Regions from separate parts of the Leisingera sp. G5_S3_59_S7 genome, predicted to be linked through region 4. Evidence: riboswitches for the same ligand, from Rfam matches in the RefSeq annotation. Region 4 holds a riboswitch; each other region holds the start of a gene.
The links. Region 4 has a riboswitch for cobalamin ahead of ACTRWG_RS09975 (CbtB domain-containing protein). Riboswitches for the same ligand answer to the same signal wherever they lie in the genome.
Positions count from the first base shown of each region.

Region 1: it holds a riboswitch for cobalamin, as region 4 does, so the genes downstream of both, ACTRWG_RS02780 (ABC transporter substrate-binding protein) here and ACTRWG_RS09975 (CbtB domain-containing protein) in region 4, are expected to answer to the same signal.
Region 2: it holds a riboswitch for cobalamin, as region 4 does, so the genes downstream of both, ACTRWG_RS05120 (hypothetical protein) here and ACTRWG_RS09975 (CbtB domain-containing protein) in region 4, are expected to answer to the same signal.
Region 3: it holds a riboswitch for cobalamin, as region 4 does, so the genes downstream of both, ACTRWG_RS06355 (aromatic ring-hydroxylating oxygenase subunit alpha) here and ACTRWG_RS09975 (CbtB domain-containing protein) in region 4, are expected to answer to the same signal.

Region 1 is NZ_JBQKUH010000003.1:63,173-68,223, forward strand. Features, by position in the region: gene ACTRWG_RS02765 (LysR family transcriptional regulator) at 1-409, shown strand, start outside; partial or broken gene ACTRWG_RS02770 (ABC transporter ATP-binding protein) at 703-1,212, opposite strand; gene ACTRWG_RS02775 (FecCD family ABC transporter permease) at 1,209-2,258, opposite strand; gene ACTRWG_RS02780 (ABC transporter substrate-binding protein) at 2,255-3,265, opposite strand; cobalamin riboswitch at 3,412-3,605, opposite strand; gene ACTRWG_RS02785 (succinylglutamate desuccinylase/aspartoacylase family protein) at 3,724-4,767, opposite strand; gene ACTRWG_RS02790 (hypothetical protein) at 4,772-5,051, opposite strand, start outside.
Region 2 is NZ_JBQKUH010000006.1:44,698-49,748, reverse strand. Features, by position in the region: gene ACTRWG_RS05130 (DNA polymerase III subunit gamma/tau) at 1-1,775, opposite strand, end outside; gene ACTRWG_RS05125 (protein-tyrosine phosphatase family protein) at 1,969-2,511, shown strand; gene ACTRWG_RS05120 (hypothetical protein) at 2,577-2,981, opposite strand; cobalamin riboswitch at 3,091-3,313, opposite strand; gene ACTRWG_RS05115 (TetR/AcrR family transcriptional regulator) at 3,332-3,928, opposite strand; gene ACTRWG_RS05110 (alpha/beta hydrolase family protein) at 3,999-4,877, shown strand; gene ACTRWG_RS05105 (SRPBCC family protein) at 4,903-5,051, opposite strand, start outside.
Region 3 is NZ_JBQKUH010000008.1:53,706-58,756, reverse strand. Features, by position in the region: gene ACTRWG_RS06360 (FAD-binding oxidoreductase) at 1-1,061, opposite strand, end outside; gene ACTRWG_RS06355 (aromatic ring-hydroxylating oxygenase subunit alpha) at 1,066-2,301, opposite strand; cobalamin riboswitch at 2,409-2,609, opposite strand; gene ACTRWG_RS06350 (dihydrofolate reductase family protein) at 2,882-3,418, shown strand; gene ACTRWG_RS06345 (TetR/AcrR family transcriptional regulator) at 3,434-3,973, shown strand; gene ACTRWG_RS06340 (DUF1523 family protein) at 4,046-4,690, opposite strand; gene ACTRWG_RS06335 (hypothetical protein) at 4,702-4,968, opposite strand; gene ACTRWG_RS06330 (DUF6638 family protein) at 4,971-5,051, opposite strand, start outside.
Region 4 is NZ_JBQKUH010000017.1:57,329-62,379, reverse strand. Features, by position in the region: gene ACTRWG_RS09990 (cobyrinate a,c-diamide synthase) at 1-518, shown strand, start outside; gene cobA (uroporphyrinogen-III C-methyltransferase) at 515-1,249, shown strand; gene ACTRWG_RS09980 (DUF1636 family protein) at 1,246-1,581, shown strand; cobalamin riboswitch at 1,655-1,864, shown strand; gene ACTRWG_RS09975 (CbtB domain-containing protein) at 1,901-2,071, shown strand; gene ACTRWG_RS09970 (CbtA family protein) at 2,076-2,774, shown strand; gene ACTRWG_RS09965 (hypothetical protein) at 2,840-3,343, shown strand; gene cobF (precorrin-6A synthase (deacetylating)) at 3,417-4,169, shown strand; gene ACTRWG_RS09955 (CYTH and CHAD domain-containing protein) at 4,179-5,051, opposite strand, start outside.

The sequences.
Region 1 (5,051 bases), on a different contig from region 4:
GCTGTTCGAGGACCGCTTTGGCCTGGTCTGCTCTGCCGATCACCCGCTGCTGCTGCAGGAACGGCCGCCGGCGATCGCTGACGTTACCGGGGCCGGTTTTGTCCGCAACGCCCTGTGCGGCCTGATCCGCAACGAGCGCTTTGTCGAGGCCAGCAGCTCAGCCGATGTGACGATTCACAACACCCACTCGCTGATCACCATGGTCCGGACCGGGAAATGGGTGACGGTGCTGCCGCAGACCGTGGCCCGGTTCATGCCGGAAACCACCGCCTTCCGCCCCATTGCTGACTTGCCGGACAAACGGGAGGTCTACCTCTACCAGCGCGACCGCTCCCGGTTTGCGGCCCTGACTGAGGAATGCAGCAGCTTCATCCAGTCGTGCGACCTGTCACCGGACCTGGCCGGATAACCGCGCGCCTGCGTCCCGCCGCCGGGCAGGCCCGCCGCGCGTCAGGCCAGGTGAAAGGACAGATGGGGTGCGCCGCCGTCTGCATCCCGGACCTGCCGGGCCGCGATACCGAACACCTCAGATACTGTTTCCGGCGTCAGCGCCTGCTGCGGCGTGCCTGATGCCACCAGCCGCCCGCCCGACAGCACCGCCACCCGGTCGCAGGTCAGCGCCTGGTTCAGATCGTGCAACGCCACAACGGCAGTCACTTTCAGGTTCCGGACGCACCGCAGGATCGACAGCTGGTGGTGGATGTCCAGATGGTTGGTCGGCTCGTCCAGCAGCAGCAGCCCCGGCTGCTGCGCCAGTGCCCGCGCGATATGCAGCCGCTGCCGCTCGCCGCCGGACAGGGTGGCCCACTCGCGCTTGGCGAAGGCCTCCATTTCCACCGTCCGCAGGGCTTTGTCCACCTGCCGGGTGTCTTCTCCGCTCCACGGCCGCAGCGCCGACAGCCAGGGGGTGCGGCCCAGCTCCACCACTGAGCGTGCGGTGATGCGCTCGGCGGTATCAGCCTGCTGCTCGACAATGGCGATCCGCTGGGCAATCTCGCGGCGCGACAGCCGCGCCAGCGGCTGCTCCGCCAGCAGCACCTTGCCTTGCGAGGGCCGGGCCAGCCCCGCCAGCAGCCGCATCAGCGTCGATTTGCCGGACCCGTTGGGTCCGACCAGCGCCAGCGTCTCACCGGGTTGCGCCGACAGCGACACATCCGACAGCAGCGCCTTGCCGCGCACCGCAAAGGACAGGCTGCGGGCTTCGATCCTCATCGCGCCGTCCTCTGCCCGCGCACCAGGATAATGGCAAAGGCCGGCGCCCCGATCAGTGCGGTGACGACGCCGATGGGCAGCACCTGACCGGGGATGATGACGCGCGAAACGACATCGGCGCCGATCAGAAACACCGCGCCGGTCAAAGCGGCGGCGGGCATCAGACGGCGGTGGCCCGGCCCCACCAGGAACCGCGCCGCATGAGGGATCACCAGGCCGACAAAACCGATGGAGCCGACGATCGATACCATCACCGCTGTCATCAGCGCGGTGGCAAAGATCAGCACCACCTGCACCCGCCGCACCGGGATGCCCAGCGCCGCGGCGGAATCGGTGCCAAAGGTGAAGGCATCCAGCGCCCGGGCGTGAAACCGGCAGACCATCCAGCCCGCCAGCGCCAGCGGCACCGCCAGCCACACATCCGGCCAGCGCACGCCGCTGAGGTTGCCCATCAGCCAGAACATGATGCCGCGCGCCTGATCCGCATTGGCGGATTTGGCGATGATGAAGGCCGTGAGGGCGTTGAACAGCTGCGAGCCGGCAATGCCCGCCAGCACAATCTGCGCCGCTGCGGCCCGGCTGCTGCCCGCCCCGGCGGCCCGCGCCAGGATGGCGACAAAGCCAAACGCCAGAAGCGCCCCGTTGAAGGCGCCGAAGGACAGCGACAGGGCGCCACCGCCGAGGCCGGCAATTGTGACCGCCACCGCCCCGGTCGAGGCGCCGGCGGAAATGCCCAGAATATAAGGGTCCGCCAGCGCATTGCGCAGCAGCGCCTGCAGCACCACGCCTGTCACCGCCAGCGCCGCGCCGCACGCCCCCGCCACCAGCGCCCGCGGCAGCCGGTAGCTCCAGATGATGCCCTGGTCCACCGGGTCCACCGGCAGACCCGCCCCGGCCAGCTTGTTGACCAGAACAGACAGGACAAGGTCAGGCGCAAGCGGGGTTTCCCCGATCATTGCGCCTGCCAGAACCGCCGCAGCCAGCACCGGCAAAGCCAGGCAAGCGCCCCGGAAGCCGTGCCATGCAAGTGCGGCGGCTGCGCTCATGCGCCGTTGCCGATTGCGCTGAGTTCAGCGGCCAGATCCTCCAGCGCAGGGATCGCGCGGATGGTGGCGTCCATGGCCTGGGCATCCATCACCACGATACGGCCGTTCTTCACGGCGTCCATCTGGCTGGCGACCGGATCATTGCGCAGGAATTCCAGCTTCTTCTCGTAGTCGTCGGCGGCAAAGCGGCGGCGGTCCATGCGGGCAATCACGATCACCGTCGGGTTGGCCTTGGCAATGGTTTCCCAGCCGACGGTCGGCCATTCCTCGTCGGTCTCGATGACATTACGCAGGCCAAGCTGCTGCATCATGTAGCCCGGCGCGCCCTTCTGGCCGGCCACGAACGGGTCGCTTTCCAGCTCAGGCGAAGAGAACCAGAACACGGCTGAGGCGTCGGCCAGCGCAACCTCTTTCGCCTTGGCAACAGCCGCGGCCTCGCGGGCCTTGTAGTCAGCGACCAGCTCTGCGCCTTTTTCGGCCTCTCCGAAGATCGCTGCCAGCTCCTCGATGCCCTGATACAGGCTCTCGGTGGTGAACATCTGCGTTCGGGTGCCGTCGCCGCCGGTAGTGTTGTCCTTGCCGACGCAATCGGCGGGCATCACATAGGTGGGGATACCCAGGTCATGGAACTGCTCGCGCTTGGCGACGACACCTTCAGGACCCACGTGCCACTCATACTGGGCCGCCACCAGACCGGGGCGCTTGGCCACCACGCTTTCAAAGCTGGGGTCGTTGTCGGCCAGCCGCTCAACCTTGGCGTTCACGTCGGCGTATTCCGGCAGAACATCGTTGAACCAGACCGAGGTGCCGAGCACCTTGTCCCCCAGCCCCAGCGCATAGAGCACTTCGGTGGCGGCCTGGCCGACGGTCACGGAGGACGCCGCAGGGGCGTCGAAGGTGACGGACTGGCCGCAGTTTTGGATAGTCAGCGGAAAGCTGTCGCCGGCAGCCGCCGCCTGGGCCGCAACGGTGAAGGTAAGGCCGATAAGGCCGGAACGCAGAAACATGTTAGTCGATCTCCATATGTCAATGACCGGAGAACGGGTGAAAGGGCATTGACCGGCAGGGCGGAAGACCTGGGCCCTTCCTCTGCGGCACCTGATAGCGGCGGCGCATCCAGCCGGCAACCTCCCCGGACAACCCCGCCCGGTGTGCTTCGGTTTCTTCACCGGCAGGTCTCCTGACTGGCGGGTCATCGTCTGGGCCGCCTTCCCGGACCGCTGGGGTCCAGTGACGCGATGGCTCAGCACTCGCCGCCTACAGTTGCGGGGGCAGTTCCGTTTGGTGCCCGGCGGGCACCGCGGATTCCCTCTTAGCCCTTGCGGGACCGGTAGGGCGCGCGTAGCGCATCACTTCCGCTGCGGCAAGAAAAACTTGCAGCCGCTGCTGGATTCCCGTGGAAAAGGCGCGGGCTGCTTCGGCATCCGCAGGAACACCTCCCGGCCGCGGAGCACGCCACCGCGGTTTACAGGATCTCATCCTCGTCGAACATCGGATCGTCCTCCAGCTGGGCGCTCAGATCCTCCACCGAGTCCTCTGCCCGCTCGACCGACCCCACCCTGCCCAGGTGGAACACCGCATCGCCTTCATTAACGACGGGCATCACCGCACGGCCGACAATCAGCCCGTCGAAAGGGGCCAGGATCTCCTCGTCCTGCTCGCCGAAGGGGTCGGAAACCGATCCCAGCAGATCGCCTTGCCGGACCAGCTCCCCGTCGTTCTTGTACACCCGCAGAAGCCCGCCCATCGGCGCCCGCAGCCATTTGCTGGAGGCGCAGAACTGCGGCTGCGATTTGGGTTTGGAAATGCCCTTGGCCGGAACCATACCCATGTGCCGCAGCACCCGCAGGATGCCGGCCAGCCCGGCCCGGATCGACAGCTCGTCAAAGCGCAGGCCCTCGCCCGCCTCATAGAGCAGCACATCCTTGCCCATCTCCTTGGCCGCGCCGCGCAAAGAGCCATCGCGCAGCTGCGACTGCATCACGATGGGCGCGCCGAACACCCCGGCGAGTTCCCGGGTGCGCGGATTATCGGGCGAGATGCGGATCTGCGGGTAGTTGGTGCGGTGGACGGCCGCCGAGTGCAGGTCGATCCCCAGGTCCGAGCGGGCGACCACCTCTGTCATGAAAAGATGCGCCAGGCGCGAGGCCAGCGAGCCGTGCTCGCTGCCGGGAAACGCCCGGTTCAGGTCGCGCCTGTCCGGCAGATAGCGGGAGTGGTTGATGAAGCCGAAGGCATTGACGATCGGCACCGCAATCAGCGTGCCCTTAAGTGTCGTCAGGTTCGGCGCCCGCAGGAGCCGCCGGACAATCTCCACACCGATCACCTCGTCCCCGTGCACGCCGCCGCTGACGAAAACCGCCGGCCCGTCCTGGCGGCCGTGCACAACATGCGCCGACATGGTGACCGGCGTGTGATCGGACAGAACGCTGACCGGCAGGTCAACCGTCAGCCGCGCGCCCGGCGCCACCTTGGCGTGGCCGATGGTGAAATGCTGCCGCCCCCTCATACTGCTACCCCTTGCCCTTGGTTCTGGTGACGCCGGACTTGGCGTGTTTTTCAAGGAATTCGATCATCCTGCCAGTGATGTCCAGACTGGACGCCTTTTCAACCCCTTCCAGGCCGGGGGAAGAATTCACCGCCATCACCACTGCGCCGTAGCTGGCGCGCAGCATATCGACGCCGCAGGCGTTCAACCCCTTGGTTTTGGCGGCGCGGATGGCGGTGGCGCCCGCCTCGCGCTCTTGAGTTGCGGCCCTTGTGCAAGCGTGATTGTTTAGCCGCAGGCTAAAA
Region 2 (5,051 bases), on a different contig from region 4:
AACGGGTCCCATTCGTCCTCCACCTCGGGCAGGGCTTCGGCGGCGACCTCTGCGGTCAGTTCCTCAGGCGTGCGGATGCGCTTGATCTTGGCCTTGGGAAAGCTCTCCAGCACGGCCTGCACCAGCGGGTGCGCAGTGGCTTTCTCACGCAGGGCGTTTTCTGCGGCGTCGCGGACCTCGGCAATGGTGGGCGCATCGCCGTCAGGGGCAATGGAGACCACCCAGCGGGCGCCGGTCCAGTTCTGCAGCGCTGAGCCGAGCCGGGCGGCGAGATCCTTGGGCGCTTGGGCCGCCGGGGTGAATTCGATCCGGCCCGGCTGGTAGGAGACCAGTCGCACGCCGCCTTCGACCTCGACCAGCAGTTTCACATCGCGGTTGGTGCGGATCAGCTCGACGACATGTTCGAAGGTGGGATAGCGGGCCAGCGCGGAGCTGACTTGCGGTGCCAGCGCCATCATGGTGCCGCTGCCGCCATGGGCCACGGGTGCGCCGCCGGCCGGACCGCCTTGGGGACTGGCGGGTCCGTTGCCGCCAAGTGCCGGGGCGCCCATGCCCTGCATCGGCACACCGCCGCCGGGACCGGGGGGCGGCGGGGGCGGGGTGTCCTGCAGCTTGCGGATCAGTTCCTCGGGTGAGGGGAGGTCGGCCACATGGGTGATGCGGATCACCGCCATCTCGGCCGCCATCATGGCGTTGGGGGCGGCGGCGACTTCCTCCAGCGCCTTGAGCAGCATCTGCCACATCCGGGTGAGGACGCGCATCGGCAGGTTCTCGGCCATTTGCTGGCCGCGGGCGCGCTCGTCCGGGCTGACGGTGGGGTCTTCGGCGGCGTCCGGAGTGATCTTCACCACCGAGACCCAATGGGTGATCTCGGCCAGATCGCGCAGCACTGCCAGCGGGTCGGCGCCCTCTGCATACTGGCCTGAAAGTTCTGTCAGAGCCGCTGCCGCGTCGCCGCGCAGGATCATGTCCATCAGGTCCAGCACCCGGCCGCGGTCGGCAAGGCCCAGCATGGCGCGGACCTGATCGGCGGTGGTTTCGCCCGCGCCGTGGGAAATCGCCTGATCCAGCAGCGAGGTGGCATCGCGGGCGGAGCCCTCGGCGGCGCGGGTAATGAGCGCCAGCGCGTCCTCGGCAATTTCGGCGCCCTCGGCGGTGGCGATCTTGCGCAAGAGGGAGATCATCACCTCCGGCTCGATCCGGCGCAGGTCGAACCGCTGGCAGCGCGACAGCACCGTCACCGGCACCTTGCGGATTTCAGTGGTGGCGAAGATGAATTTCACATGCGCGGGCGGCTCCTCCAGCGTCTTCAGCAGCGCGTTGAAGGCGGAGGTCGACAGCATGTGAACTTCGTCGATGATATAGATCTTGTAGCGGGCGGAGGCCGCGCGGTACTGCACCGAGTCGATGATTTCGCGGATGTCGTTCACGCCGGTGCGGGACGCCGCGTCCATCTCCATCACGTCGACATGGCGGCCTTCCATGATCGCCACGCAATGCTCGCATTTACCGCAGGGATCGGTGGTCGGGCCGCCATTGCCGTGTTCGCCGACGCAGTTCATGCCCTTGGCAATGATCCGCGCGGTCGTGGTTTTGCCGGTGCCGCGGATGCCGGTCATGATGAAGGCCTGAGCGATGCGGTCGGCGGCAAAGGCGTTTTTCAGCGTCCGTACCATCGCGTCCTGGCCCACCAGGTCGGCAAAGGTCTCGGGCCGGTATTTGCGGGCCAGAACCTGGTATTGGGATTGGCCGGTGTCGCTGGGGGTATCGTTCATGATGTCTCGTGCCGGATTCGGTTTGCGGGGCGCCCGCGTTGCGCGCAGGGTATTGAAGCGCAGCCCGTTCGTCCACCGCAGAAGGGGGCAATGCGGAGCAGCAAAAGGGCTTTGGCATTGCGTGGTTAACGGTTAGGCTGCAAGGGCGGGGCAACGCGGGGGAACGCAGGAGCGCAGCGGCTAAGGAGGCGGTATGCGATCTGAAGAAACCTCTGAGCCAGCAGCGCCGGACGAGGCGGCGCAAGCGGGGCTGACCATCCACGCGCTGTCTGCGGGCGGCGGCATTCTGGCGCTGTGCCGGCTGCCGGGCGCCGAAGGCGACTACCGGGGCGACCTGATCCAGATCTATCAGTGGAAACCGGGGCTGGTGCTTTCGATGACCACCGAGGCTGAGCACGTTGCCGCCGGGGCGCCGCGGCTGGGAATTGATATTCAAAGCATGGCGAGCCGCTGGCTGCATCTGCCGGTTCCGGATTTCGGCACGCCGCCGCCGGCGGTGGCGGCGAAGTGGCCGGCGGCCAGCCGGTCGGCGCGGCAGGCGCTGGGCGGCGGCGGCCGGGTGCTGGTGCATTGCCGCGGCGGCTGCGGGCGCTCCGGCATGGCGGTGCTGCGGCTGATGATCGAATGCGGCGAGGATCCGGTGCAGGCGCTGGCGCGGCTGCGGTCAGTGCGGCCCTGCGCGGTGGAGACCGAAGCGCAGATGGACTGGGCCTGCGCGGGACAGGTGGCAGGTTAGATCGAGTAACCTTTCGCCCGGCCGATAGGCCGGGCGCAGCCCTCAGAGCCCGGATAAATACTTGCTCACAGCGCCATCATCTGTTCCGCCTGCCGCGCCTCCGCCGACTTCGGCAGCGCCTCCATCAGCGCGCAGGGGCGGGCGTCCAGGCGGGAGGCGGCAAAGCCGGTGCCGTCGCGGCTGAGGATTGCATCGGCGAACCGGTCCAGGCCTTCGCGCGGGGCGTCCTCACCCACACCGCAGAACAGCCGGATCCGGTCGTGGCTGGCCACGAACTGCGCCGGGCAGTTGCGCGGGCAGCCGTCCAGCGCGGTGGTGCCGGTGATCTCAAAGTCGTCCTGGGTCAGCGGCTTGGCCTTGGTCATCGCCTCGGCCAGCTTGGCGATCATCCGCTCTGCCGCCGGGCAGGGTTTCCCGAGGTATTTGCAATCCGTTGCCGCATAGAAATGCGTTGTGTCCGTCCACATCATATCTGCGCCCTCCGCGCGTGGTGCGGGGAGTTCTGGGGACAAGAGACCGGATGAAAATGCGGGAGACCCGCGGTGCCATCAGACCCTGTCCGGACACCCCGCCCGGGTTCGAGTTACACGTTTGATGGCAGGTCTCCTGACTTGCGGGTCGCAGCTTTCCCGATCCTTCCCGGCCTCGTATCAGACCAGTGGCTCTATCGGGGTCGCTCGCCGCTTACAGTTGCGGGGGCAGTCGCGGAGTTGGCCTTGCCTGGGGCGGGGCCGCACCGTGTTCCCTTTTCATCCCGGACACAAGATTCTGTGGCGCGGGAACCATCACCACAAGCGGTAGCGGTTCGCCTGCCGAGTCGTCAATCGTTTTTCTGCATCTGCATCTGTGTGTGCAGGCCGCGGATCACGTCAGAGTCGCGCCGTACCCGGGCCAGCTGCCAGCCGCCCTGCAGCAGGATATAGAAGTTCTCTGCGGCTGCGCGGGCCTCAGCCCGGGGCAGGCCCAGGCGGTGGGCTTGGCGGGCGGTGGCGGCGATCCAGCTTTCGAACAGGTCCGCGGCGTGCTGGCGGAAGGCGTCGTTTTCCGGCCCGGCGAACAAGGTCGCAGAGACCGGGCAGCCGCTCCATCTGCCTTGCTTGTCGAAGAGTTTTGCCAGCTTGTAGCAGACCGTCTTGGCCCCGGCCGGAAAGCTGGGGGCGGGGCCGAAGGCCGCGTCGATCAGCGCTAGCATCTGGTCCGAGGCCCATGTGGCCGCCGCCAGCGCAAGGTCGGACTTGCCGTTGGGGAAATGGTGGTAGAGCGATCCCTTCGGCGCTTCGGCAGCGGCCAGAAGCTCTGCCAGGCCGGTGCCGGCGTAGCCCTTTTCGCGGAACAGGCTGGCGGCGGCGCGGATCAGCCGCTCCCGGGTCGGGGCCGGGCTGCCGGGGGGCGGGCTGGCTGTCGTCACGTCAGTCATGGCGGTAGCTTGACAGTATTAGACCAATTGGTCCAGTCAGGAAGTGGACCAATTGGTCTAGGAGGCTGCCATGCTGGACAGACACGCAGAACATACCGCCGGTATCCGGGAGGAAGAGCTGCGCTTTGCGTCCGGGGATGCGTTGCTGTCGGGCCGGCTGTACCGCCCGGACGGGGCGGCGCGGGCGGCGGTGGTGCTGAACGGCGCAACCGGGGTGCCGCAGCGGTTTTACCGGCATTTCGCGCGCTGGCTGGCGGCAGAGCAGCAGATCGCCTGCCTGACCTATGACTACACGGATTTCGGAGACTCGGCGCGGGGACATCCGCGCCGGTCCACTGTCACTATGGCCGATTGGGCGCTGGCGGATCAGCCCGCCGCCCGGGCCGAAATGCGGCGGCACTATGCGGGCGTGCCGTTGTGGGTGATCGGCCATTCGCTGGGAGCGATGCTGATGCCCCTGCAGGACGATCTTGAGGACGTCGCCCGCATGATCGTGGTTGCGGGCGGCTTGGTGCATCACCACGATCATCCCTGGCCCTACCGCGCGCTGGCGCTGGCTTTCTGGTTCGGCCATGTGCCGCTAGCGGCCCGTGTTCTGGGCTATCTGCCCGGGCGTGCGGTGGGGTTCGGGGCCGACTTGCCGGCGGGAGTCTATTGGCAATGGCGGCGCTGGTGCACCACGCGGGGCAGCTACCTGCCGGAAACGGGGCGGGGCCTGCCGCTGCCGCGCTGGAAAGAGACCGGCATCCCGGTCGACCTGTTTGCGGTGGCCGATGATGATGTTGTGCCGCCGCCGGCCGTGTGGCGGCTGGGTGAGGTATTTGGCGGTGCTGCGCAGCACCGGACAGTGCTGGCTCCGCGGGAACTGGGGCTGAAGGCAATTGGCCACCTTGGGGCGTTTGCCCGGGAAAATGCCGCGCTGTGGCCGCGGCTGCTGCCGCAGGGCTGACCCGGTTCTGGCGCCGGGCGGCGGTTCAGGCGGTGCGGTTCAGCCGGTCTTCGGTGAGCTTGGCAAATTCGGCCAGCCGCAGCTTGAACCGGCGCGTCAGGTTGCTGCGCGCGAGTTTCAGGGATTGCACCAGCAGGCGGCCGGTCAGGTTGCTGGGCGACAGCTTCAGCTGCA
Region 3 (5,051 bases), on a different contig from region 4:
ATCGGATTGGAGCAGCAGGCCAGGATATACCCTGCCTCCACATCTTCTTCCGAGATGCCGCCGTTGTGGACCATATGCACATCGCCCGCGGTCTTCTTGACCTTGCAGGTGCCGCAGATGCCGAAGGTGCAGCCCGACGGGATGTTGAGCCCCGATGCCTTGGCCACCGCCAGAACCGTGTCGGTTTCGGTGCAATTGGCAGTGACACCCGACGCGGCAAAGGTGATCTCGGCGGCTGCGGATTCCTCGGGAACCACATCGTCCAGCTCGGGCGCGTCTGCCTCGGTCTCCACCGGCGCGCCAAAGCTTTCCTGGTTGTAGTTCTCCATGTCGAAGCCCAGGCCGTTCAGCATGTCGCGCACCGCCTGCATGAACGGTTCGGGCCCGCAGCAGTAGACCTCGCGCTCCAGGTAATCACCGGCGATCAGGCCCAGCATGATCTGGTTCAGCTGCCCGCGGTAGCCGGTCCAGACCTGATAGGGATCGTCCTCCTCCACCACAAAGTTCAGCTTGATCCCTGGCACCCGCGACGCCATGCTTTCCAGCTGCTGACGCGCGATGATCTCGCTGGGCCGCTTGGCGCAGTTGATAAAGCAGACGTCCGGCGACTGGCCGCGGTCGAACAGGTACTGGGTCATCGACAGGCTGGGCGTGATGCCAGAGCCTGCGGAGATGAACAGGAACTTGCCGTTCGGGCGCTTGGGCAGCGTGAACACGCCTGCCGGGCCGGACGCCTTGAGGAACATGCCCGGGCGCAGGTTGTCCAGCATCCAGCGGGTGCCGATGCTGTCGGCCTGCGCCTTCACTGTGACCGAAATCGACAGCGGCCGCGAGGGCGAGGAGCTGATGGTGTAGGTCCGCCAGACGGTCCCGCCCGGCACCGGCAGCTCCAGCGTCAGAAACTGGCCCGGCTGATACTTGAACCACGCGCCGGAGGGCGCGCGGAAGCTGAAGGTGGCGGTGTTCGGCGCCTCCGGCACGACCGAGACGCATTCCAGCATCTCGTCGTCCTTCCACGCCAGGGTTTCGTCCAGCGTCTCGAAATTGGCTTGCAGTCCCATGCCGTCACTCCGCCGCGATCAGGTGGCGGCCGGTCAGCGCGCGGGTCAGGTGCTCGGCATACCAGTTGGAGAACTGGATGACACCGCTTTCCTGCACTTCCGAATAGGGGCCGGGCTCATAAGCGGGCGAGTTGATACCGCGCTGGTTGTCCTCGACCACGATGCGGTCCTCGTCGTTGGTGGCAACCCAGACTTCGGTCAGCCGCTTCAGGTCATAGTCCTGGCCCTCGACCGCGTCCTTGTGCACCAGCCATTTGGTGGTGACTTCGGTCTCAGTGGGGCTGATCGGGGTCACCCGGAACACGATGGAATGATCCGGCAGGAAGTGGTTCCAGGTGGTTGGATAGTGGAACTTCAAGAGCGTGCCCGCATCGGCGAACGGCACCCGACCCAGCTTCTTGGCAACAGCCGCCTTGCCATCCAGGGTATAGCTCTCAGCGCCTTCGTTCAGCGGCATCCGGGCCACGCGGTACTGGCCGCGCGCGTTGATCTGGAACTGCGCCGGCACGCCCGCCGCCTCGATCCGGTCGAAATGCTTCTGCAGGTGCGGCGGGGTCTCACCACCCTCAACACCAGTGACGGAGGGATCTTCGGGGAATGTCCGGCACAGCGACGGGTGGTTGCCGCCGCAGTGATAGCACTCACGATTGTTCTCCCAGACCAGCTTCCAGTTGCCGTTCTCGATGATCGAGCTTTCATAGGCCACCTTGGCGTTGCTCAGGTCATGCGGCTCCAGATAGGGGCGGGCCACGTCTGCGAAAGCATCGAAATCCGGCGCTTCATCTGCCAGGCAGATATAGATCAGCCCGGCCAGGTCGCGGCAATGCACCGGTTTCAACCCATGTTTGGAGGCATCAAAATCCGGCCCCATGTCGCGCGCCCACAACAGCGAGCCGTCCAGCTCATAGGTCCACTGGTGGTAGGGGCAGACCAGCTTGGGCGCGTTGCCCTTCTTCGCCTTGCACACGACCGAACCGCGGTGGCGGCAGGCGTTGTGGAAGGCGCGCACCTCGCCATCGGTGCCGCGCACGATGATAACATTGTAGGAACCCACCTGATGGGTCACGAAATTGCCCGCCTTCGGGATTTCGCAGGCGGGAATGGCAAACAGCCACTCACGGTAGAAGATCTGCCGCATGTCCAGATCCAGCACGCCCGGATCGGTATAAAACGCCTGTTCCAGGGAATAGTTTTTCTGACGGGCCATCAGCTTGGCCAGAATGTCGCTGTCGTGAAGCATCTGCTTCTCTCCTTTGCCGCATCCCCGCGGCAGGTTGGCTTGGCTGCGGGCATGGATAGAGAGATTGCAGGCCACGCGCCTGCAACCGCCCCGCCGCCGCCCGCGGTTGACGTTTCTAGGGCAAGGCTGGTTTCCGGACTGTCCCGGGGCCATTCGGCGGCGGGGCCTGGCACCTTCCCGAAGCCTCTGGCCTCAGTGGTTTCTCGCCATGCCTTGCCCGGGGTCACCGTTGCGGGGGCAGTGCCGGAATTTCACCAGCTTCCCAATTCTCCGCCCCAAGGGGCGGCACCTTGCTGAGGCGCAAATTGCCCTAATCCCGGCGTAAGGGCGGAGACAAATCCGACCCGCCAAAACCGGAAAAAGACATGCATGTTTGCCGTGCCAGCAGGGACAGGGGTGTCCAGAATCTCAAACCGGCATCCGCCAGTCTGTTTGCGGCAAGCGCTTATCTTTCATGCGGTTAGGCGCCACCGGCCAATCCGAAGCGATTCGCAGGCAGCGTATCTTGCGCCGGCCTCTTGGAACGCGAAGCGCGATTAATTATATGCCGTATAGTTTTTTAAGAGCACAGGAGCGGCCGATGACCACCGGACACGTCTTCATCGCCGCCAGCCTCGACGGCTTCGTGGCCCGCCAGGACCATTCACTGGACTGGCTGTCCAAACAGCCCGCTACCGAAAACGACGATGGCGGTTTTGCCGCCTTCATGGACAGCGTCGACGGGCTGGTCATGGGAACAGGATCCTTCCGCACCCTTCTGGAATTCGGCCAATGGCCCTACAGCAAGCCGGTTGTGGTCCTCAGCAGAAGCCTGACCGGACAGGACATTCCCGAAGGGCTGAAGGACAAGGTGCGCCTCAGCACCGCTGAACCCGCAGACCTGATGCAGGAACTGCAAAAAGAGGGCTGGACCCGCGCCTACATCGACGGCGGGCGGCTGGTGCAGTCTTTCCTGCGCCAGGGGCTGATCGCCGATCTGACCATCACAACGGTTCCGATCCTGATCGGCAGCGGCATCCCGCTGTTCGGCAGCCTCGACCAGGACATCGACCTCCAGGTGGCAAGCTCCCGCATCCTTCCCACCGGCATGGTCCAGAGCAAGTTCCGGGTGGTCTGACCAATGCCCCCGCGCATGGGACGCCCACCCAAGGGCAGCCGGATCCTCAGCAAGGATGATGTGCTGGATAAGGCCATGCAGCTGCTCGACGAGGGCGGCAGCAAGGCCCTGACCTTTAAGGCGCTTGCAGATGCGCTTGGCGTCACCCCGATGGCGGTGGCCCATCACGCCGGCACCCGGGACGAGATGATCGCCAGCCTTGTGGCAAAAGCGTTTGGAGGTTCAGACACCCCGTCAGAAGCAGCAACGCCCAAGCTGCGGCTCCGCGAGCTGATGACACGCTACTGCACCCAGGTGACCCGGCACCCGGAACTCGCGAAGTGCATCCTGGAAAATCCGTCCCTGATCGGCCCCTCCCTGACCGGGCTGACGCGGCTGATCGAGGCGGAAATCACCGCCGCAGGCGTGAAGGGCGCAGAGGCCCGCACCCTTCTCTGCCTGCTCGTGGATTACACACACGGGTTCGCCTTTGCCGCCGCCGCGGCACCGGCAGGGGCGCTGTCAGTTGACAAATTCACACTGGCTCTAAACTGGGTGCTTGACCGTATTGAATAAAAAATGCGCGGAGCCATCGAGGCCCGCGCATCCGCTTTCGTCTTTCAGAGCCGCCCAACCAGCGGCCTCTCCTTACTTCGATTTCCAGCTGTCCAGCCAGCGGCGGAACCGGCCTTTGCGCTCGGCGATCGCATCGCCCGCCGCATACAGGCTGTCCTCCGCGCTTTCGATCATCGGCTCGATCCGCGCCCGCCGGAACCGGCGCCAGCGCACGTAGATGGCCCACAGGATGGCGGCCAGCAGCACCAGGAAGATGATCGTGAACCAATTGGTCGGCTTGTCCTCCGGCCCTGCCACCGGCTTGATCGACACCGCATTCGGGAAGATCGACAGGAACTCGTTGCGCCAGCCGTAATGAGTCACCGCCACCCACTCCGGGTTGGCCCTGGTCGAGATGCTGTCATTGGCGTCCGTGTACAGATTGGCTGTGTCGAACTTGAAATAGGGCGGCCAGCTCCAGCCCGTGTCCTCGTTGCGGTAGACAATGGCGCGGCCGCTGGGGCGCACACCCTGGATGAATTGCACATCGCGGTTGATCAGCTGCGCCGACTGGTCGTCGGGCTTGGACCAGAAAATGCGGGTCCAGTCGTTCAGCTCCTGCCGCTCCTCATAGGTATTGACGATGCGCACCACGTCATACTGCGGCAGCGTGTAATGCAGGAAGGCGCCGAACAGCACCCAGAAGGTGATCAGGAAGGCCCATTTGATGAAACGCACGGGACAGCTCCTCACATAAAGTTAATGACATAGACCAGAAGCGCGATGGCTCCCAGCGGAACGATATAGACCAGGAGGATCAGCTTGCGCCGGAACGAGCGGTCATACTGCCTCAGCCCCCGCTGGATGAAGGCCGCGCGGTCGCCGGTCAACCCCTTGTCTTTCCAGCGCCGCTTCAGCTTCGCCCGCCGCACCTCGCGCGAGTAGAGCGACACCGCGCCATAGGCCACGGTCAGCACCACCATCAGGATCAGGAGCAGGCGGATAAAGCCGAACATCTCTAGCGCCCCTTCACCCGGTTCACCGCACCCCAAGGGCCAACCCGCTCTACCACCCCCCGGCGCCGGTTCCGCGGCAGCTT
Region 4 (5,051 bases):
GGCGCGCAGCCGGAGCCGAGATCCTGCCGTTCTCGCCGCTGGCGGATGAGGCGCCGGCAGCAGATGCCGATCTGGTCTGGCTGCCCGGCGGCTACCCGGAGCTGCACGGCGGCACGCTGGCCGCTGCGGAAACCTTCCGCGCTGGCGTGCAAAAGCATGCCGAGACCAAGCCGGTGCATGGCGAATGCGGCGGCTATATGGCCCTGGGCGAGGCGCTGATCAACAAGGCAGGCAACCGCCACCAGATGCTGGGCCTTCTGGGCCTCGTGACCTCCTACGAGAAGCGCAAGTTCCACCTCGGCTACCGCCGCGCCATTCTGCAGGCAGGGATGCCGGGCTTTGGCGCGGGCACTGCGCTGCGCGGCCATGAATTCCACTACTCCACCATCTTGGAAGAACCCGACGCGCCGCTGGCAAATGTTATGGACGCGGACGGCAATCCGGTGCCAGAGACCGGCTCGATCAAGGGCAATGTGACCGGCACCTTCTTCCACCTGATCACGGGAGAGCGCGCATGAGCGGTTTCGTGAGCTTTGTGTCCTCCGGCCCCGGCGACCCCGAGCTCTTGACAGTCAAGGCGGTGAAGCGGCTGGAGGCGGCGGATGCAATCCTGTTTGATGACCTGTCGTCCGGCCCGATCCTGAGCCATGCCCGCGCGGATGCCGATCTGGTGGGCGTCGGCAAGCGGGCTGGCCGCCCCTCGCCCAAGCAGGACCATGTGAGCCAGCTGCTGGTCGATTATGCCCAAAGCGGCCTGAATGTGGTGCGGCTGAAATCCGGGGATTCCGGCGTCTTCGGACGCCTTGAGGAAGAGATCACCGCATTGCGCGCGGCCGGCATCGGGTTTGAGATCGTGCCTGGCGTCACTGCGGCCTCAGCAGCGGCGGCGGCCGCGAACATCCCGCTGACCCGGCGGCTGACAGCGCGGCGGCTGCAGTTCATCACCGGCCATGACGTGACCGGCGGGCTGCCGGACGATTTGAACATGGCAGCGCTGGCCGACCCGCACGCCACCACCGTGGTCTACATGGGCAAAAGCACCTTTGCCGCGCTGGCGGAAAAGCTGATGGAGGCGGGCCTGCCCGAAGAAACCCACGCGCTGGTGGCGCAGGGGGTCTCGACGCCGGAGCAGAAACTGTTCTGCCACACGGTGGGTGAGCTGCCGTCCGTTCTGCGCGCAATGGAGACCAAGGCGCCGGTGCTGATCCTGTACGGCCCGCTGGCGGATCAGGACATGCCCGGCGCATGACCCCGCCCACCGTCACCCTGTGCCGCACCTGCCGCGACGCGGACCCCGCCCTGCCAGGGCAGGTCGCCGCAGCGCTGGAGGCGGCCGGGGTGCAGGCAAGGCTGCAGCAGGTGGACTGCATGTCCGGCTGCAAGCGGCCGCAAACTCTGGCGGTGCGCCAGAGCGGCAAGACCGCCTATCTGTTCGGAGAGATCACCGCAGCGGACCTGCCGGACATCCTGACCTTCCTGCGGATCTATGCAGAAAGCCCGGACGGCAGCATTGCCGATGCCCGCCCGTTGGGCCGCCTGCGGTTCAAGGCGATTGCCCGCATTCCGGCCGGTATGGGCTGATCCGCCTGCCCTATGACGCTGAAGCACTCCGGATTGGCGGTTTCGTCCTTGACCAGACTCAGCCGCACGGGGCAAAACAATCCGATACGGTGTCTGATAGTGCCTAAGCACTGGGACTGAAACGGGAATGAGGACGGTGGACCAAATTGCGGCACCGAAGCCTCAACCGCCCCCGCGACTGTGAGCGGCGAGCGGCCTTCCAATATCCACTGGCCAAGGCCGGGAAGGAGGATGGCAGCTGCGACCCGCGAGTCAGGAGACCGGCCGTGTGAATGGACACAACTTATGCCGTCGGGTGTGACGGTAAGGAGGACGACAAATGACGACCAAAACACTTAAGGCTTCCGCCGCTGGCTCCACTGTGCTTCCGGCACTGTTTGCCGTGGTTCTGGGGCTGGGGATCATCACGCTGACCGGCCATGTTCAGGCATCTGCCCTGCACGACGCCGCGCATGACGTGCGCCACGCAACTGGCTTCCCCTGCCACTAAGGCCATGTTCAGTCGCATTCTGACCAGCGGCCTGTTCGCTGGTGCTGCAGCTGGGTTGATTACCGCCCTGCTGCAGCTGTATTTCGTGCAGCCCGTGCTGCTCCACGCCGAACTTTACGAGGGCGGCGACCTGGTGCATTTCGGCGCTGACCCCGTAACCGCGCATCCCGACCTGCCCGGCCTGTTCGCCGAGCCCATGCGCGATGGCCTCAGCATCATCTTCACCATGCTGACCTACACCGGCTATGCGCTGGTGATGGCAGCACTGATGTCCGTGGCTGAGCGCCAGGGCCATGAAATCAACGCGCGCACCGGCCTCTTGTGGGGGCTCGCAGGTTTCATCACCTTCCACTTTGCGCCCGGCCTGTCGCTGGCGCCGGAAGTGCCGGGTGTGGCCGCCGCGGACATCGGCGCGCGCCAGATCTGGTGGACGATCACTGTTGCGGCCGCAGGGGTGGCCATGTGGCTGATCGCCTTTGGCGGCAACCTGGTGAGCTACCTGATCGCGGCGCTCCTGCTGATGGGTCCGCATATCGTCGGCGCACCTGAGCCGGAGAGCTTCTCCGGACCGGTTCCGACCGAGATCGGCGCGCTGTTTGCCGCCCGCGCCTTTGGCATCGGCATGGCCGCCTGGGTGCTGCTGGGCGCCTTTACCGGCTACTTCTGGCAGGCTGAAGGCAAGCGCGAACTCGCCGCAGCCTAAGCCCCGCGCAGTCACTCCCCGCCGGCCCGAACCGGCGGGGCATTCTTTTTCCAGAGGATGACAAGATGTCCCGTTCTCTCGCTCTTTTTGCCATCGGACTGGTGTTCGGCGGCGGCATCGGCTTTGTGATTGCGGCCGGCAATGGCGTGACCTTTGACGGCCACGACCACGGCGACCCGGCGCACCACGGCGGCGGCCATGCCGGAATGGCAGCGCATGACCACTCCCAATCGGTCAGCCTGCCCGCAGGCCCGGACGCTCCCAGCGTTGCCATCCAGCTGCACAAGGACCCGATGAGCGGCTGGAACCTGCAGGTCACGCCGCAGAACTTCCGCTTTGCCCCGGAAAACGCCTCCGCTGCGGACGTGGACGGCGAAGGCCATGCGCATGTCTATGTGAACGGCGAGAAACTCGCCCGCCTCTACGCCAACTGGATGCACATCCCCTCGCTGCCCGAAGGGGCTGAGGTGAAGGTCTCGCTCAACACCAATAGCCACGGCGCGCTGCTGGTAGCGGACCAGCCGGTTGAGGCAATACTCACCGTGCCGGCAGGCGGCGAAGGCTCCTGACCGCAATTGCAGGCTTGCAAGGACAACGGCGCGGCTCCATAGGGGGCCGTGTTTTCATGTGAAAGGCCCCGTCATGATTGAGCTTTCCCTGATCGGCATCGGCACCGGCAACCCGCAGCACATGACGCTGCAAGCGATTGAGGCGCTGAACGCGCAGGACCTGATCCTGATCCCCAACAAGGGCGCGGGCAAGGACGACCTGGCAGGGCTGCGGCGCGAGATCTGCAACCGGGCCATCCGGGGTGACGGTCCGAAGATCGTCGAATTCGCCCTGCCGGTACGCGACGAGGCAACCAAAAGCTACCGCAAGCGGGTGGACGACTGGCACGACGCCATCGCCGAGATCTGGTGGCAGACCATCACCGCCAACCTGCCCGAAGGCTGCAAGGCCGGGTTCCTGGTCTGGGGCGATCCGTCGCTGTACGACAGCACCATGCGGATTGCCGAGCGGCTGAAGAAGCTGGCTGAGATACAGCTGACGGTGATCCCGGGCATCACCTCGATCCAGGCGCTGACTGCAGCCCACGCCATCCCGGTCAACGAAATCGGCGCGCCCTTCACCATCACCACCGGCCGCCAGCTGCGTGAAAACGGCTGGCCGGACAGCGCCGATACGCTGGTGATCATGCTGGACGGGGAGTGTTCCTTTCAGGCCATCGACCCGCAGGGGGTGGAGATCTTCTGGACGGCCTATGCCGGGATGGAGAACCAGATTTCGGTCGCGGGCCCTCTGGCCGAAGTGACAGACAAGATCATTGCAACCCGCGCCGAGGCCCGGGCCGCGCATGGCTGGATCATGGATATCTACCTGCTGCGGCGCCGGTGAAAGGCGGGGTCAGCCGGAGAACATGTCCCGGAACCGCCTTTGCGTCTTCGGGCTGTCGAAGGCTTGGAACTTCTCCTCGACCATTGCACGCGCATCCCGCTGGTTCTGGTGCAGTACCGCTATCAGCGCTCCGGCGCTCAGCGCGATCTCCCGCGTTGCCGCCGGACTGCCTGCGAACTTCAGCAACGCCGCCTGCTGGACGGAGCAGTCATTAAAATCCCCCAGCGTATTCTGCAGCCTCTTCAAAGGCTTCAGAACTGCTTTCAGCTCTGCGCTCTCAAACAGGGGTTCAAACAGCTCCATCAGATAGCGCAGTTTTTTGCAGTTGATGCGCAGTTCATGCACCTCGCTGTCCGGCGTGTCCGCAGTAATGCCCGCTGCGATCCGGCAGACCTTGCTGTAGCGTTTCCAGATCAGCTTTTGTGCCAATTGCAACGCCGGGCGCCCGGCCTTCGGGCCCGGCGCGATCACAGCCGTTTCCGCGAATTCCGCCTGAAGCACCATGATCTGCCGTTTGTACCGGGCGCCGGCCAGATACTGGGCGAACCTCTGGTGGCCCTGCTGCCGTTCAGCCTCGAAGGCCCTGAACATCGCGTCCAGCCCCGGGTGCAGCTGCTCCGGCACCCGCGCATAGAACCCTTCGCGCTGCAGCAGATAGACATCCAGGTCCCGCAACCGCCCAGTCGCGTCCATCAGGCCGGAGAACGCCTGTTTCAGCCGCGCGGCGTCCCGGGTGGTGAACACCCCTTTGAACAGGCTCAGCACCGAACGGATGCGGCGGAGCGAAATCCGGTAGTCATGCAGGAATTCAGTATCGTGGTCCGCGGCAATGCCCGGCTCGTTCTGCCGGGCCACGCCAAGGCAGGAGCGGATGATCGCAGC